DNA from 2 places in the Micromonospora sp. WMMD730 genome. Region 1 is predicted to be linked to the other one. Evidence: riboswitches for the same ligand, from Rfam matches in the RefSeq annotation. Region 1 holds a riboswitch; the other holds the start of a gene.
What was found. A riboswitch is a leader RNA that binds a small molecule or an ion and turns the genes downstream of it on or off. The one in region 1 is predicted to bind S-adenosylmethionine.
Positions count from the first base shown of each region.

Region 2: linked by a shared signal. The riboswitch ahead of thrC (threonine synthase) and the one ahead of ACN265_RS15140 (ABC transporter substrate-binding protein) in region 1 are both predicted to bind S-adenosylmethionine.

Region 1 covers NZ_JBMHML010000002.1:3,456,887-3,465,574, forward strand. The annotation lists gene ACN265_RS15100 (tetratricopeptide repeat protein) at 1-1,231, opposite strand, end outside; gene ACN265_RS15105 (hypothetical protein) at 1,637-2,194, shown strand; gene ACN265_RS15110 (SGNH/GDSL hydrolase family protein) at 2,228-2,860, opposite strand; gene ACN265_RS15115 (GAF and ANTAR domain-containing protein) at 3,152-3,883, shown strand; gene ACN265_RS15120 (GAF and ANTAR domain-containing protein) at 3,895-4,605, opposite strand; gene ACN265_RS15125 (RNA 2'-phosphotransferase) at 4,779-5,315, opposite strand; gene ACN265_RS15130 (SDR family oxidoreductase) at 5,389-6,237, opposite strand; gene ACN265_RS15135 (winged helix-turn-helix transcriptional regulator) at 6,358-6,750, shown strand; SAM riboswitch class IV at 6,818-6,930, shown strand; gene ACN265_RS15140 (ABC transporter substrate-binding protein) at 7,207-8,103, shown strand; gene ACN265_RS15145 (amino acid ABC transporter permease) at 8,145-8,688, shown strand, end outside.
Region 2 covers NZ_JBMHML010000002.1:279,524-288,211, reverse strand. The annotation lists gene paaN (phenylacetic acid degradation protein PaaN) at 1-527, opposite strand, end outside; gene ACN265_RS01325 (GNAT family N-acetyltransferase) at 580-1,734, opposite strand; gene thrC (threonine synthase) at 2,097-3,383, opposite strand; SAM riboswitch class I at 3,392-3,527, opposite strand; gene ACN265_RS01315 (hypothetical protein) at 3,855-4,559, shown strand; gene ACN265_RS01310 (DoxX family protein) at 4,618-5,067, opposite strand; gene ACN265_RS01305 (hypothetical protein) at 6,057-7,814, shown strand; gene ACN265_RS01300 (ABC transporter permease) at 7,982-8,688, opposite strand, start outside.

The DNA.
Region 1 (8,688 bases):
GCACGTCGAGCAGGGTGAGCACCAACTCGTGGTAGGCGGGCCGGTCGGCGATCACGTCGGGGTGGTCGTGCACCAGCTCGCGTACCAGCGGGTGCAGGGTCACCACGTGCGCGACCGGCGACTGCGCGGGCAGCGACTCGATCACGCCGAGGTCGACCAGGGCGAAGTCGGCGAGCGACCGGAGCACCTCACGCAGCCGGTCCTCGCCGATCTCACCGACGAGCCGGGACGCCGACAACCGGGCCGGGTCGAGCAGGATCTGGTACGGGATCGGCGCGTCCCCCAGCGAGGCCAGCAGCCGCAGCATCGGGCGGGCCTGGGCCAGCCCCCGCCCGGCGAGCAGGTCCAGCGACATCTCCCAGGACTGCACGACCGGTCGTACCGCCCGGTCGAACGCCTGCGACACGGTACGGGTCGTGCCGGCGCCGGAGCGGCGGTCCAGGGCCTCCCGGTAGCCGTCGTAGGTGCGGATGGACACCCCGGGGCCGCCGACCGGGATGCGGTTGGCCTCGGCGAGGTAGGTGCCCGCCCCGCGCAGGGCCAACGGATGCCCCTTGAGCCGGGTGGCCAGGCTGGTGGCCTGGGCGAGGTTGCCGGGCGCGTCACCGGCTAGGTCGATCAGGACCTGGGCGGCGTCCGGTGGGGAGAGTTCCCGCACCGGGTGCATGGTGGACCAGTCGCCCCAGGTCTCCTGGCGACCGTCGCGGGTGGTGACCAGGACCAGCCCGTTGCGGGTACGCGGCTGGCGGAACCACCCGGTGCCCTCGGCGACCCGGCCGTCGAGCGGGGCCAGCAGGGACGGCTCGTCGGCGTTGTCGAAGATCAGCAGCCACGGCCGGTCCGACTCGTTGAGCAGCGTCCACACCAGCTCCACCGGGCTGCGGGTCTTGCCCGCCCAGGCCAGGTCGAGCTGGCTCTCCGGGGCCTGGAGCTGGCCGGCGATCTCGCGCATGCCGGCACTGACCCGGGCCGAGTCCTTCGCCGAGATCCACCAGACCAGCCGACCGCGTGCCTCCAGCCGGCGGGCCACCTCCAGCGCGGTGGCGCTCTTGCCGCAGCCGCCCAGCCCCCAGAGGATCTGGGCGGCCTCCTCGGCCGGGCGGAGCGTGCCGGCCGGCGGTTCGGCGGCCCGCAGGATCGTCTCGACCAGTTCGTCGCGACCGCGCAGCGGCAGCCGACCGGGGCGGGGCGGGGTGATGGAGAAACCGGCGTCCTGCGCCGCGCCGGTCATCGTCGACCGGTGCCGGGGCCGGGGGCCGGGGTGCGGCCGGACCGGCGCGTGGACGGGACACCCGGCGTCGCGTGAGGCCGGAAACGGGTCGGGGACGGGAAGGACCGCCACGGTGCGGGCCGAGCCGCTCGGTTCTGGTGAGCGGGACCGGGGGAACTCATCTGACCTCCCGGAGGGGCGGGACGACAGGGGCCACGTCCACGGGTCGGGTGCGGCCCGTGGTGGTGATCCTTCCCCCAACCCTACCCGTCCGCAGCGCCGGTATCACTGCGCGTCGACCACCCGGACCGAACGTGCGGGTCTTGTGGACGGGACGGCGGGACCGGCCGACCGGGCAGGGGAGGCCGACGGCGCAACCCCGCCGGCCGCACCGGGTGCTGGCGGGCCGACGGTACCGTGCCGGCCATGTCGACTGTGGAACTGCTGGCCTGGCTGCCCGTGCACGGGCACATCGACTGGGGATCGGTGCCGGACTGGTTCGGCGGCCTCGGCACGGTGGGCACCCTGCTCTTCGGCGTGCTCAGCCTGCGCCGGGAGATCCGGGCCCGCCGGCGTGAGGACCGGGCCGCCCGCGCCCGGCAGGCCCGGCTGGTGTCGACCTCGACCCGGATCGAGGGCGGTGGGGTGCTGCGGGTACGGGTCACCAACGACAGCGACGGACCGGTCTTCGACCTGACCGCCACCCCCCGGGTCCGGGCCGGGGGCGACGACGCGGACGTCGTCGTCGGGGTCACGGCGGTGACCGGACCGGTGGACCGGCTCAACGGTCACCGCGACGGCGAACTGTTCGTCACCGTCGACCGCGCGGTCGACCTGACCGGTTTCGCGTCGGCCACCGTGGAGCTGTGCTTCACCGACCAGCAGGGCAACCGGTGGCGACGTCGGGGCGCGACGGAACCGGAGCTGGACCTGGGTGTCGAGCCGTCGGGCCGCCGGCTGCGGCTGCCGTGGCGGCGGGGCTGACCGGCGGTCCGTCGACCCACGGGCCAGCACGCCTCAGGTGGCCGGGGTGACCGCCGCCAACCACTGCTGGGCCAGCACGGCGTGACCGGACGGGGTCAGGTGCACCCCGTCGTCGGTCCACACCCGGTCGTCGACGTCGGCGGTGTCGAACCGTGCCTGCACCGCGACCAGCGTCGCGTCGTACTCGACGGCCAGTTTGCGCACCGCGTCGAGTTTCGGGGCCAGGTCCTCGTGCCAGCGTCGCTGGTCGTCGTCGACCGGGAGCAGGAACGGTTCCATCAGCACCAGCCGGACGTCGGGCAGCGTGTCGCGGGTGACGCCCAGCACGTGCCGGTAGTCGGCGGTGAACTCCTCGACGGTGGTGGCCTCGCCGCTGCTGTACCGCCGCCAGGTGTCGTTGATCCCGATCAGCACCGACACCACCTGCGGGGACAGCGCCAGGCAGTCGTCCGACCAGCGGGCCCGCAGGTCGCGTACCCGGTCGCCGCCGACGCCCCGGTTGCGGAAGGTCGCCCGGTGATCCGGGTGCCGCGCGGTGAACCAGGCGGCGGCCATCATCGCCCAGCCCACCCCGAGGTCGGCGGGGTCGGTCCGGTCCCGTCCGGCGTCGGTGATGCTGTCGCCGATGAACAGCACCCGACCGTCGCGCGGTATCTCCACCGTCATCCGTCCGCTCCCCTGTCGTCGTCGGACGCCCATCATCCCCGCTGTCCGACCGGGACACCAGCGGGGAAGTCGACGCGGCGGTGGTGTCCATCGCCGGTCCGGGCCGGCCGACCGGTACAGTGGTGCTCCGCATCCGACGCCCCACCGGGTGTCGTGCGTGAGCGTCAAGCAGCGGCGCGGTCCCCGGCCCGTCCGGCGGCTGCACCTGCGGCCTACCGGCATGGACCGATCATCACGCGCCGCCGGCTCCGGCCGGTGGTTTCGCGCCGGTTCGCAAGGACGTCAGACGCCATGCCGCAGTCACCGCTCGACCTCACCGAGGCCGTCCTCCGGTTGGGGTCCATCCGCCACGACGAGATGGGCCTCGATGCCGTCCTGTCCCGGATCACCGAGGTGGCCCTGGAGAGCATCCCGGACGCCGCCGAGGTGACGGTGACCCTGGTGCACGGCACCGAGGCGACCACCGCCGCCCACACCGGCGAGCTCGCGCTCCAGCTCGACAGGTGGCAGTTCGAACAGGGCCGTGGCCCGAGCCTGGACGCGGCCACCACCGGCACGGTGCTGATCGTGGCGGACATGACCGAGGAGCGGCGCTGGCCGGAGTGGGCGGCCCGGGCGCACGCCGTGGGGGTGTGCTCGTCGATGTCGCTGGGCCTGCCGATCCAGGAGGCGGTGGTGGGCGCCCTGAACCTCTACGCCACCCGGGTCGGCGCGTTCGGCCCGCTGGTCGCGCCGGCCCGGACGTTCGCCGACCACGCCGCGGTGGCCCTGGCCAACGCCCACCTCTACGACAGCACCGCGACCCTGGCCGGGCAGATGCAGGAGGCGATGCGCAACCGGGCGGTGATCGAGCAGGCCAAGGGCATCATCATGGGGCAACGCCGGTGCACGGCCGACGAGGCGTTCGCGATGCTGGCCCGGGTGTCGCAGAATTCCAACCGCAAGCTGCGGGACGTGGCGGAGGCCCTGGTGCGGCAGGTCAGCCGGTCGGTGCCCGGTCAGCCCACCGCCGCCGACCGCTGAGGCACGGGGGTTCAGCGGCTACCGGCGGTGGCCCGGCCGACGAGGGCTGCGGCGACGTCGCGCAGCTTGCGGTGGGAGTCCTGGGAGAGCTTGGCGAGGATGCCGAAGGCCTCGTCGGCGGTGCACCGGCGTTGCCCCATGATGATGCCCTTGGCCTGCTCGATCACCGCCCGGCTCTCCATCGCCGAGCGCATCTGTTCGGCCAGGGTCGCGGTGCTGGCGTAGAGGTGGGCGTTGGCCAGGGCCACCGCCGCGTACGCGGCGAACGTCCGGGCCAGTTCCACCGTCTCGGCGTCGAACGTGTGCGGCCGGGCGCCGTAGAGGTTGAGGGCGCCCACCACCGCCTCCTGGATCGGCAGGCCGATCGCGACCACGCTGCCGATGCCGGCGTCGGCGGCCCGCGTCGCCCAGCCCGGCCAGCGTTCCTCGGTGCCGGTGTCGGACACGACGAGGGTGTCGCCGGTGACCGAGGCGTCCAGGCACGGGCCGTGGCCCTGCCGGTACTGCCACTCGTCGAGCCGCAGCGCGGCGTCGCCGGTGACGGCGACGCTCTGCGGGCTGCCACCGCGCAGCAGGGTCACCGACACCTCGGACACGCCACGCAGGCTGCGGCAGGCCAGGTCGGCGATCATCCCCAACACCTCGTCCACACCCACCTCGTCGAGGCGGATCCGGCCGAGTCGGGTCAGGGCGTCGTGCGGGGAGAGCGGGGGCGCTGCCATCACACGGCTCCTTTCCGGCGGGCGTCCCCCGGGCTGCCCGTGGTGGGGGGCGCGTCGGCCCCCGGCCCGACGGTGGGCCCGACGCACCGGGGTGCGCGACAATCCGCACCATACCCGCACCCGGGGCCGGCCGCCCCCGCACGCACCTGCGGCAAGCTGCCCGCGGTGGCTGGTCAGGCCAGGTAGGCGGGCGGCACCGCGTCGGTGAGCCACACGCCGTTGGCGCTGCGGTAGAAGGTGTGCCCGTCGCGGGCCATGGCCGCCGCGTCGACGGTCAGCACCACCACCGCGCCACCCCGGCGGGCCCCGACCCGCCGGGCCGTCGGCACGTCCGGCGACAGGTGTACGTGGTGCCGTCCGCCCCGGTTCAGCCCGGTGGCGCGGATCGAGTCGAGGGCCGCGGCCCCGGTGCCGTGGTAGAGCCGGGCGGGTGGTGGTTGCGCGGTCAACCCCAGGTCGACCGGGTAGGAGTGGCCCTGGCTGGCCCGGATGCGTTCCACCCCGTCGGCGTCCCGGGTCACCGCGAACCGTTGCTTGTCGTTGCCGGCGACCACGGCGTCGAGGGTGGACCTGTCGATGCGCAGGGCGGCCAGCAGGTCGGTGACGGCCACCCACCCGCCCGGGTCGGGGGCGAGGCCGAACCGGGCGGGTCGGTGGCGCAGGGCCAGCGCGATCCGTTTGCTGGTCCGCACCAGCGTGTGATGATCCATGTCGAGCATTGTCGGGCCGGTGGCGGGCCCGCTCCACCGGTTATCCGGTGCCGCGCCCGCCCCTGCGGTCGGCTCAGCCGGCGGCGCGCAGGGCCTCGGCGAGGGTGGTGGGCCGGCGGCCGAGCAGCTTCTCCAGGTCCGCCACGGGCACGTACAGCGCGCCGTGGGCGAGGCCCCGGTCGGCGTCGGCGAGGGTGGCCGCGTACGGCTCGGGCAGCCCGGCGGAGACGAGCAGCTCGGTGTACGCCGGCACCGGCAGGTCGGTGTAGCGGACGTCGCGTCCACTCTGGCGGGACACCTCGGCGGCCAGTTCGGTCATGGTGAACGCCTCGCCGCCCAGTTCGTAGACCCGACCGGTGTGCCCCTGCGTGGTGAGCACCTCGGCGGCGGCCTCGGCGTAGTCGGCCCGGGTGGCGGCGCTGACCCGGCCGTCGCCGGCCGACCCGGCGACCCCGTGGGCCAGGTAGTTGGCCAGTTGACCTGTGTAGTTCTCCAGGTACCAGCTGTTGCGCAGCAGCACGTACGGCAGGCCCGAGGCGCGCAGTTCCTCCTCGGTGGCCCGGTGTTCGGCGGCCAGCAGCAGGTCGGAGGTGTCGGCGTGGGCGATGCTGGTGTAGACGACCAGGCCGACGCCCGCCTGACGGGCGGCCTCGATCACGTTGTGGTGCTGCGGCACCCGCTGCCCGGCCTCGCTGCCGGAGACGAACATCAGCTTCTCGGCGTCGGCGAAGGCGGCGCGCAGTGAGTCGGGGTCGGTGTAGTCGGCCGTCCGCACCACGACGCCCCGCTCGGCGAGGTCGGCGAGCCGGTCCACGGAGCGGCCGAGGGCCACGATCTGCCCGGCGGGTACGCCCCGGCGCAGCAGGGATTCGACGATGAGGCGGCCCAGGTGGCCGGTGGCCCCGGTGACGACGACGGACATGGCGCTCTCCTTCGGGTGGCGTGCTCTTGTCGTACTGGCCAACACGCAGGTGGGAGCCGATACTTCCCGGCAGAGAGTAGGCACCTTGAAGTTTGTGACGCACTGATAGAGAGTAAAGTGATGCGACCCGACCCGTTCCAACGCGACTGCGGCAGCCGGCAGGTCATCGACCGGATCGGTGACCGGTGGAGCGTGCTGGTCGTGCTCACCCTCGCCGACGGCGAACGCCGCTACGGCGAACTGGCCGAGCACATCGACGGAATCAGCCAGAAGATGCTCACCCAGACCCTGCGCGGGCTGGAACGCGACGGTCTGGTCACCCGCACCGTGCACGCCAGCGTCCCGCCCCGGGTCGACTACGCCCTCACCGACCTCGGCCGCAGCCTGCTCGACCTGGTCTCCGGCCTGGAAGCCTGGGCCACCACCCACCTCCCCGACGTGCAGGCGGCCCGGGTCCGCTACGACGCCGAGGTCCTGCGCCGCCCGACCACCGCGCGAGCCGGCCGCCGGTAAGGGGCGGACGTGAGGGCCGTCATAACGGGTGGACGACCCGCCGGTCGCTGCTGCTAGATTTCGGGCAGGTCATGAGCGCCAGCGTCAAGCCCCGGCTCGCTGGCCGGCAACCCTCCGCCACGGTGGGGTGCTCCGGGTGAGGACCAGGCACCGGTGAACGACCCGGTGCAAGCGTGGCCTGGTCACCCCAGGTCGACACCGATCAGGGAGAACCCGTGTCGAACCACTCACCCGCCCCACCCGGCGACGGCGTCACCGCCGTGATCCGGCCCGGCGTCCGGTCCGTCGGCGTCCGGCTGGTCAGGCGGCGACACGTCGACCTCATGCGGGTGCACAGCGACTCATGTCGCCGCCGCTAGTCGAACCCCTCTTCCCGTGACACCTCAGCGGGATGCCCGGTGGGCATCCCGTCGGCGGCGCGCGTCCGCCGCCGCCCGACCACCTCCGGAGACACCCGTGCGATTCCTTCCTGCCCTGCCCACACTCCGACTGTTCCGCGCCACCTGGACGCGGGTCGCCGCGCTCGGCGTCGCCGCCCTGCTCGCCGGCACCGCGTTGACCGGCTGCGGCGGCGACTCCGAGGCGGCCGACAACCCGTACGGCCTGCTCCAGCCGGGGGTGCTGCGCGCCGGCACGCTCACCGACGCCCCACCGAACGTCTACCTCAAGGACGGCACGTTCACCGGCTTCGACAACGACCTGCTCGTCGCCGTCGCCGGCAGGGTCGGGCTGAAGGTCGAATTCGTCGGCACCGACTTCTCGGCGCTGCTCTCCCAGGTCAACAACCGCAAGTTCGACGTCGGCAGCTCCTCGATCACCGTCACCGAGGCACGCAAGAAGACCGTCGACTTCGGCAACGGCTACGACTTCGGCTACTTCGGCCTCGACGTGCCGGCCGGTTCCCCGCTCACCGGCTTCGACCAGCTCGCCGGCAAGCGGGTGGTGGTCGTCCAGGGCACCGTGCAGGACGACTACGCCACCTCACGCAAGCTCGACCCGGTGCGGGTGCCCGACTACAACGGGGCGATCAACCAGCTCAAGGCCGGCACCGCCGACGCCTGGATCGCCCCCGCCGAGATCGGCGAGAAGTCGGCCGCCGACAGCAACGGCAAGATCACGGTGGCGGCCACCGAACTGAGCCCGGCCCCCACCGCGTACGCCGTCGCCAAGGGCAACGACGCGCTGCGTGAGGCGCTGGACAAGGGCCTCGACGAGGTCATCGCCGACGGCACCTGGACCCGGCTCCAGCAGCAGTACTACCCGGGGCGGCCGATCCCGGCCGGCTTCACCCCCGGCAGCGGCGACGTCACCGCCCCGGGCGCGGCGACGCCGTCGACGTCGGCCACCTCCTGACGGTACGACCAGACCAGCGAGCGGGGCGGTAGGAGAACACGATGGATCCGTTGAGCACCCTGTGGGAGACCTTCTTCGACGGGGACTCCATGCGCGAGGCGCTGCCCGAGATGCTGACCGTCGGGCTGCCCAACACGCTGATCCTGGCGGTCTCCGCCGCCCTGCTCGGCTCGGTACTGGGCATGGCGCTGGCCGTGGCGGGCATCTCCCGTACCCGGTGGTTGCGGTGGCCGGCCCGGGTCTACACCGACGTGTTCCGGGGCCTGCCGGCCGCCGCCACCATCCTGCTGATCGGCGTCGGCCTGGCCCCGCTCGGCATGCAGGTGTGGGGCCCCAACCCGTACCCGCTGGGCATCCTGGCGCTGTCGCTGATCGCCGCCGCGTACATCGGGGAGATCTTCCGCTCCGGTATCCAGAGCGTGGAGGCCGCGCAGCTGGAGGGCGCCCGCGCGCTGGGCTTCTCCTGGGGTGAGGCGATGCGCCTGGTGATCGTCCCGCAGGGGGTACGCCGGGTACTGCCGGCCTGGGTGAACCAGCTGATCGCGCTGATCAAGGACTCCAGCCTGGTCTACTTCCTGGGCCTGC
Region 2 (8,688 bases), 3.2 Mb from region 1:
GTCCCCGGGTGCCGGGTCATCTCGGCGTACGCGTAGGCGATCGCCTCCAGGGCCCGGTCCAGCGCGTGCGCGCCGCCGGCCTGGAACGCCATCACGAACGCCTGCCCGCTGGTGAACTGCACCGCGTTGGCCAGCTCGAAGATGTGCTTGTGCAGCCGGTCGAGGATCTCCAGGCAGACCCCCACCCGGGCCTGCGGGCCGGCGTCACGCCAGGCCGGCAGGGCGGCGGAGGCGGCGGCGACCACCTCGTCCGCGCCCGGGTGCGGGTAGCGCACGTCCAGGGCCACCCCGAACGGGCTCGTCTCGGTGGCGACCCGGTCGGCCGTGCCGGGCTGGTCGAGCGGGAAGTCACCACCGAGGTACGCCTCGAAGGCGGCCTTCCCGTCGGCGGCGGCCGTCTCGCCGTACACCCGGGGGCTGGGTGATTCGGGATACGCCGACCAGTACCCCCGCTCGGTGATCGCGGTCAGCGCCCGGTGGAGGGTGTCGGCGTGCCTGTCGTACAGCGGGTGCGGGGTCTCCGTCATGCCCGCCATCATGCAACAGATGACGACCAGATCAGTAGGGGCGTGTCACAGATCAGATGGTCGACTGCCACTCCGTGGACCCGGCCACCGGCCGGAACCCGAGCTGCTCGTTGATCGCGATCATGTGGCTGTTCGCCGCCGCGTTGTAGGTGTCGACCACGCTCAGCTCCGGCTCGTACGCCAGGGTGTGTTCGAGGTTCTCGGCCTTGCAGAGCAGGCCGAGCCGGTGCCCCCGGTGGGCCGGGTCGACGATGGTGATCTGCTGCCAGGCGTGCCGGGTGGTGTTCGCGGCCAGGCTGAGCATGCTCCACGCGACCAGCCGGCCGGACTCCCCGTGCACGGCGGCGACGCTGTACCGGCGGACGCCCCGCGCGTCCAGCGCCCGCTCCATGCCCTGGATGCGCTCGGCGTCCACCCGCTCGGGTTCCCACTCCAGGTCACCCAGGGGCGCGTCGGCCAGCAGCCGGCCCTCCAGGTAGGCGAGGTCGGCGAGATGCTCCGACTGCGGGTGGCCGTGCCAGCGGACCGTGCGGTAGCCGGCGGCGGCCGACCGCGCCCCGGCCCGCAGCGCCGCCAGCCGGTCCCGGTCGAGCGCGGTGACGTCGAGCCGGCGACGGACGTCGACCAGCGCCGGCCGGGCACCGAGCGCCGCCGCGAAGGCGGCCCCGGGAAACTCCCCCACCGGGGTGACCCCGACCGCGCCGACCGACGACTCCCCGCCCGGCCCGCCCGACGCCGACGCACCCGGCTCATCGGGTGTCGTCCCACCCGGACCGCCCGGCGTCGCCCCGACCGGTCCGTCCGGCGTCGCCCCGACCGGTCCGTCCGGCAGCGGGGTCACGGTGGAGCCGACCACCCGTTTGCAGCCGGCCTCCCGGAGCAGCCGCCGGGCGTGGGCGAACAACGCCCGCCCCACCCCGCGCCGCCGGTACGCCGGGTCCACCGCCAGCTCGATGCTGGCGTTCTCGGTGTTGTCCAGCAGGTGCAGGTTGACCCGGACCCAGCCGACGGGCACCCCGTCGAGTCGGGCCACCGACCACCGGGTGTCGATGCCGGGCATCGGGTGCCACAGCGACGCCTCGAAGCGTCGCCGGCAGAGCGGCGGGAGGTCGGGGGATTCCGTCGCCTCGACCGTCGCCGCGATCCGGTAGAGGGCGTCGAGGGTGGGCTGATCGGTCCGGTCGATCGTCGCGATGTCCAGGGCCACGCCGCGAGTCTTCCCGTGGACGACACCGGGGGCCAGCGGATTTCCGCTGGCCCCCGGTTCACGTTGGTCGGGAGGGACGTTCGCACAACGCCTCCGGCGTTGGGTCGCAAGAACTTGAAAAGTCTCCGGCGAAAGCCCTCCCGCACGGAGCATCTTCCGCCGCCCGGTTCCTGCCGTCAAGTCCTTCCCGGCGGGTTTTCACCACGCACCGCGAAAACCCGGTCACCCAGAGATCCACTCGGGCCGCCCTGCGCCCATGATCGACACAGTGGGGCCGAAGTGGCGGTGTCCCGGCCGGCTGACACCGCAACCCGCGCCCCGATGGGTCGACCACCGACGCAGGGGCGGGCGGCGCGCCGGGTTCAGGAGAGGAGGCCGGCGTCGCGGGCGGCCCGCAGGGACGGCTTGATCCGGTGGGTGGGGCCGACCTGACCGGCAACCGCGTCGATGGTCTTCAGGCCCTCGCCGGTGTTGAAGACGACCGTCTCGGCGGTCGGGTCGAGCCGGCCGGACTCGACGAGCTTGCGCAGCACCGCCACGGTCACCCCGCCGGCCGTCTCGGCGAAGACGCCTGTGGTGCGGGCCAGCAGCCGGATGCCGGCGCGGATCTCGTCGTCGTCGACGTACTCCATCCAGCCGCCGGTACGCCGCACCGCCTCCAGGGCGTACAGGCCGGCGGCGGGGTCGCCGATGTTGAGGGACTTGGCGATGCCGGTCGGCCGGACCGGGGTGATGGTGTCGGTGTCGGCGTGCAGGGCGGCGGCGATCGGATTGCAGCCGGCCGACTGCGCGCCGAACACCCGCCAGCCTCCGGCCGGGGCCTCGACCAGGCCGATCTCGACCAGCTCGGTGAACGCCTTGTCGATCTTGGTGAGCAGTTCGCCGGAGGCCATCGGGATGACCACCTGGGCCGGGATGCGCCAGCCGAGCTGCTCGGCAACCTCGTACCCGAGGGTCTTGGAGCCCTCGGCGTAGTAGGGCCGGACGTTGACGTTGACGAAGGCGGTGTCCTCGAACTCGTCGGTCTCCACCAGTTCGCCGCAGAGCCGGTTCACGTCGTCGTACGAGCCGTCGATGGCGACCAGGTCGCCACCGTAGACGGCGGTGGTGATCACCTTGCCCTGCTCCAGGTCGCCCGGGATGAAGACCACCGAGGGTGCGCCGGCACGGGCCGCGTGGGCGGCCACCGAGTTGGCCAGGTTGCCGGTCGAGGCGCAGGCGAACCGCTCGAAGCCGAGCGCCTTCGCGGCGGTGAGCGCCACCGAGACCACCCGGTCCTTGAACGAGTGGGTCGGGTTGGCGCTGTCGTCCTTGACCCACAGCGGCGCGCTGATGCCCAGCTCGGCGGCGAGGTGGGGCGCCGCCACCAGCGGGGTCAGCCCCGGGTCGAGGGTGACCCGGGTGGCCGGGTCCTGACCGGCGGGCAGGAGGGCGGCGTACCGCCAGATGTTCTGCGGGCCGGCCTCGATCTGCTCGCGGGTGACGCGCGCCAGCGCGGCGGCGTCGTAGTCGACCTCCAGCGGGCCGAAACACTCGTAACAGGCGTGCTGCGCGGCGAGCGGATAGCGGGCGGAGCAGGCGCGGCAGACCAGGGCACGGGCGGGGCTGGCGGCGGTGTCGATACCGGGGGCGGCGAGCGTCGACGTCATGTCGATTCCTCTCATCTTTCCCCGCATCGCACCCTGCGGCGGGGACGGAATTGGCACCTGCCCCGCCGGACGCTCAGCGATGAGCGCGCGGGGTGGTTGCCGGGGCGTCGTCGGGCCGTATCCCTCAGCCCCTCTGGATGAGGTATGCAGTTGTGAGACCGAGTCTAGGCAGCTTCGCGGCCATCGCCCAGCCTGCTTCCCACGGTGTGAACCATGGCGTTGGCCACCCTGCCACCGGGCATCGACCGGGCACCCCGGTCGGCACCGGTGTTTCGGGGAAGTTTCCAGCTCAACACGTCCGTAGGCACCGGGCGGAGAAACCCGTACGCCGGCCCTCCGGTCGGCCCCTGACCGCGCTCCGACAGGCCGACCCGGGCGGCCCATGGAGCCGATGACCGGCATTGCCATCGATCAGTACGGTGCGGGTGATCTGATGTCGAGAGAGGACCCCCGGCAATGCGACGGATACCGTTGAGCCTCACCAGTCTCGCCCTGGTCTGCCTGCTCACCGCGTGCGGGGGTGAGCAGGGCACGAAGGACGGGGCGGCGCCGACGGTCGGCCCGTCCGCCGAGCCCTCCACGGCCTCGGTGCTGAACGCGGCCACGGCCGAGCCGACGCCCACCGACGTCGAGCCGACCCCGCAGAAGAAGAGCGCCCCCGCCACCGCCCCGGCGGTCACCACCACTCCCCCGGCACCGGTGGTCAAGGCTCCGTTGACCTGCGCCCATCTGGCGGGCGCCAAGCTCGGCAGCAGCAAGACGCCCTACAACGGCTATCCGGACTACCTGCCGTTGAGCGAGGGGCAGTGGTCGGGCGAGGACGGCGCGACCGTGACGCTCCAGAAGCCCTGCGGTATCGGCGACCTCGACGGCGACGGCGCGGACGACGCGGTCGGCGTGGTCTCGATCAACTCCGGGGGCAGCGGCACCTTCTACACCGTCGCGGTGTGGCGCAACAACGGCGGCATGCCGGTGTTCCGGGCGCTGACCGATCTCGGCGACCGGACCCCGGTCGTGTCGGTGAGCGTGGCCGGACAGCGGGCCACCGTGGTCTGGTTGACCCGCAGCCCCAGCCGGGGCATGGCCGAGCTGGACATCAAACGCACCTCGGTCTACAAGCTCTCCGGCAGCACGCTCACCGAGGTGAGCCACACCGACGCTCCCTACAACCCCTGACCGGCCGTGTCGCCGGGGCCGCCTCGTCGAGGCGGTCCCGGCGACACGGGTCAGCGCGTCAGACCGACACCGAGGCGGGCTCGGAGACCGGGGCCGCCGGGGCGTCGGAGCGCCGGCGGCCGAGCAGCGTGTCGAGCGCCCAGGAACCCGGGCCGAGGACCGCGATCAGCAGGAACGACCAGCAGAACAGCGCGGACAGCTCGCCGCCGTTGCGCAGTGGCAGCAGGCCCTCCGGCTGGTGCACCACGAAGTAGGCGTACGCCATCGAGCCGGACGCGAGCAGCGCCGCGGGCCGGGTGAAGAGACCGGCCAGCACCAGCGCGCCGCAGACCAGCTGGATCAGCGCGGCCCACCAGCCCGGCCAGGCGCCGAGCGGGACAGCCTTGCCGGTAACCGGGTTGCCGCCGAACAACCCGAAGACCGACGACAGGCCGTGCAGCATGAACAGTAGGCCGATGACCATGCGGTACAGGGACAGGGTCGGCCCGCCGAGCCGAGAGACGTTCATGGGAACCTCCATGGAAGGGATTACTTCCCCCCATGATGAGGCATCGAAGCAGTTAAATCGATAAATTCTTTGTTTCTGGGAAGATCCCGCTGCGAGACAATACCCCGCCCCTCCGCACCGCGGGTCGCCCCCCGCCGGCCGACGCCGGGCCGATCGGCACCGGACCCGCCCGCCGCGCCCGCGCCAACCGCCCCGACGGCGGTCGGCGCGACGCCGAACGTAATGATTGTTAACTATGAATGAACTGTCATCAAGTTCATACGCAATGTTTATGGTAAATGAATATGCGCACAATTCGCGTGGCATGAGGCGGGCCCGTCGCGGGGCGGCCCGCACCGCCGTCCGACCCCGACCGCCGCACCCCGGACGACGCGGCCGACGCATCTCCCGACCGCCGCATCCGACCGCCACCCCGGCCGGTGTCACCGCACCACCGCCGTGCCACGTGCGAGTCCACTGAGCACGCCGGCAGGCATGCAGACCCACCACCCGCCCCGGCGGCAGCCGGCACCCCCGACCGACCGCCGTGGCCCGCGCGCCGGCTTCGGACGACAGCAACCGGTTGGCACGGTATTCCCGGGAGACCCCGAAAGCCGGACCCATCAGCAATTCACCCGGCACCCGCGTCGAGGCACCCGACGTCGCTTCCGGACAGCCGCCCGCCGCGCCGACCGGCCTCCCGGGCAGTTCAATAATCCTTAACAACCCGCATCGCGGTAACGGCCACCGTAATACGTTAACCTCGTCACCACGTTACGCCCGGAACTGCGAACCCACCCCCGGATTCATCAGTCACCCGCACCGCACCCGACCGGCCCGTGATTCTCGTGCCGGCAATTTCGCACATCCACCGGACGAGGTTACCCAGGCAACCGGTGCTGCCATTCCGTGCGCAACGTCGACCCTCCATTCTCCCTGGTCGAGAGTGGTCTACCTGCTCTCCGTCCCGGCTGACGCCACCTCGACCGGCATTCACGGAAAGGACCACCGTGCGACGTCGACCGCTCCTGCCGTCACGACTGCTCGCCACATTCGGCACCCTGATTCTGCTACCTCTTCTCGCCACCCCGGCCAGCGCCGACACCCCGCCCGAATCGATACGGCTGCTCGCCAAGGCCGCCGCCGACGAGTGTTTCGCCGGGGTCGGGGTCGACTATCCCCCCGGACCGCCCTGCGCCGAGGGCCAACCCAAGGTCAACCAGTCGTACGTCTGGGGGCTCGCCCAGGTCGGCCGCCGGCTCTGGTTCGGCACCGGAGCCAACGTGCTCTGCCTCAAGCCCGAGGGCTACCAGGTCCGCGAGCCGATCCTCAACGACGACTACGTCTGCGAGTTCGACCAGAGCCAGCCGGCCCGGGCCAACCCGGCCTGGCCGGCCAACCTCGGCGACCACCGCACCCCCGAGGTCTACACCTACGACCTGGCCACCGAACGGCTCACCGAGCGCACCGCCGACATCACGTCGGCCTCTCCGGCGGACGCCAACCTGTTGAACACCACCGCCGGGCTGCGCAGCGCCGCCGCCCACCAGGGGGTCGTGCTGCTCGCCGGGCCCAGCGTGATCGGCGGGGTGAACGTGTTCGCCTTCGACGGCGTCACCGGCCGGTACCTCGGCTCGACCAACCTCTCCGCGTACGAGAACATCAGGCACTGGGTGGTCGCCGGCGGTGCGCTCTACGCCGGGGTCGGCGTGGGCGTCAACGGCGGCGAGGCGGGCAAGGTGCTGCGCTGGACCGGTGACCGCACCACCCCGTTCACCTTCACCGAGGTCGCCGACCTGCCCACCCAGGTCGCCGACCTCACCGAACACCAGGGCCGGCTCTACGTCTCCACCTGGCCCAAGGCGATCGTCGAGGGCTCGCTCGCCCCGTCCCCGGTCACCACGGTGGCCCCCGCCGACAGCGGCACCCCGCTGGCACCGCCCCCGGCCGACGACCCCAACGACCTGGCCAGCATCTGGATGAGCCCGCTGCTCGCCGTCGGCGCACCCGGTCTCAACCCGGAGGACGCCGGGAACTGGACGCAGGTCTGGTCGGCCGCCGAGTACGAGCCGGACCCGGTGGTCCGCCGGGCGTACGCCCTCGGTGGGCTCGCCTCCTTCGGCGGCCGGCTCTACTGGGGCACCATGCACGTGCCGCTGCAGGCGACCGCCCTGCACGTCTCGGTGTACCCGCCGCGTAGCCAGGCGCAGCTCCAGGCCACCGTGCAGAACACCCAGCGGGCGTTCGCGGTCTTCCGGGGCCAGAACCTCGGCGGTGCCCACGAACGGATCGAGACGCTCTACGGCGAGTCCACCCTGCCGGCCTTCGACCCGACCGCGAACAACGGCGTGGGCGCCTGGGCGCCGGCACCCACCGGCGTGACCCCGGTCTACGGCGGTTCCGGCTTCGGCGACCCGTTCAACCTGTACGCCTGGAAGATGGCGGTGGCCGGCGGCCGGCTCTACATCGGCACCATGGACTTCGCCTACATCTCGCTGGAGGGTCAACTGCCGACGCCCCCGGCGACCGGTGCCACCACCCCGCCCACCTTCGGCTCCGACCTCTGGGCGTTCGACGCGCCGGACCGACCCGCCCGCGCGGTCGACACCGGAGGCTTCGGCAACCCGCTCAACCAGGGGGTACGCACGATGATCGTGGACGGCTCCACGCTCTACGTCGGGATGGCGAACCCGATGAACCTGCGTACCGACCCGACGCCCGGCGTCCCCAAGGGTGGCTGGGAGCTGATCCGGGTCAGCCGCCGGTGACCCCGGCCGGTTGACCGTGGCCCGCCGGCCGGAACGGTCCCCACCGGCCGGCGGGCCACCCCGGCCCGCGCGTCACACCCGGAGAGGGGTGTGACGCGCGGGCCGGGGGCACGTCGCCGACCGGACGACGCCGGGACGGCGGTCACGGGCCGGCGGGCGGCGGGCGGTCACGGGGCGGCGAGCGCCTCGGTGGGCGAGAGCCGACTGGCCCGGATCGCCGGGTAGAGCCCGGCCAGAGCGCCGATGGCGATGGTCGCCCCGATGCCGCCGGCCACCACCCAGAGCGGCACCACCGTCGGCCACCCCTGCGAGCTGGCGTAGCCGGCGGTGACCAGACCACCGATCAGCACCCCGCCGACGCCGCCGAGGGCGGACAGGAGCAGCGACTCGGCGAGGAACTGGGTCCGGATCTGCCCCCGGGTGGCACCCAGCGACCGCCGCAACCCGATCTCCGCCCGCCGCTCGATCACCGAGATGACCATGGTGTTGGCCACCCCCACCCCGCCGACCAGCAACGCCACCGCGCCCAGCCCGAGCAGCAGACCGGTGAACGCCTCGTCGGTGGCCTGCTGGGCGGCGAGCGCGTCCGACGGCCGGGAGACCTGGATCTCGTTGGACTGCTCCGGGTTGGCCGTCGCCGCCAGCACCGCCCGGACGGCCTCGACGTGCTGCTCGACCGAGCGGGTGTAGATCCGGGTGGGGTGGCCGTCCAGGCCGAGGTAGGTGGTCGCGGCCGACCAGCCGACCAGCGCCGACGAGTCGAGTTCCGGGGCGAGCGGGACCGGCCGCAGGATGCCGATCACCGTGAACCACCGCCCGTCGACGTACACCTGGATGTCCGGCCCGGCCGCGCCGAGGCCGAGCCGCTGCGCGG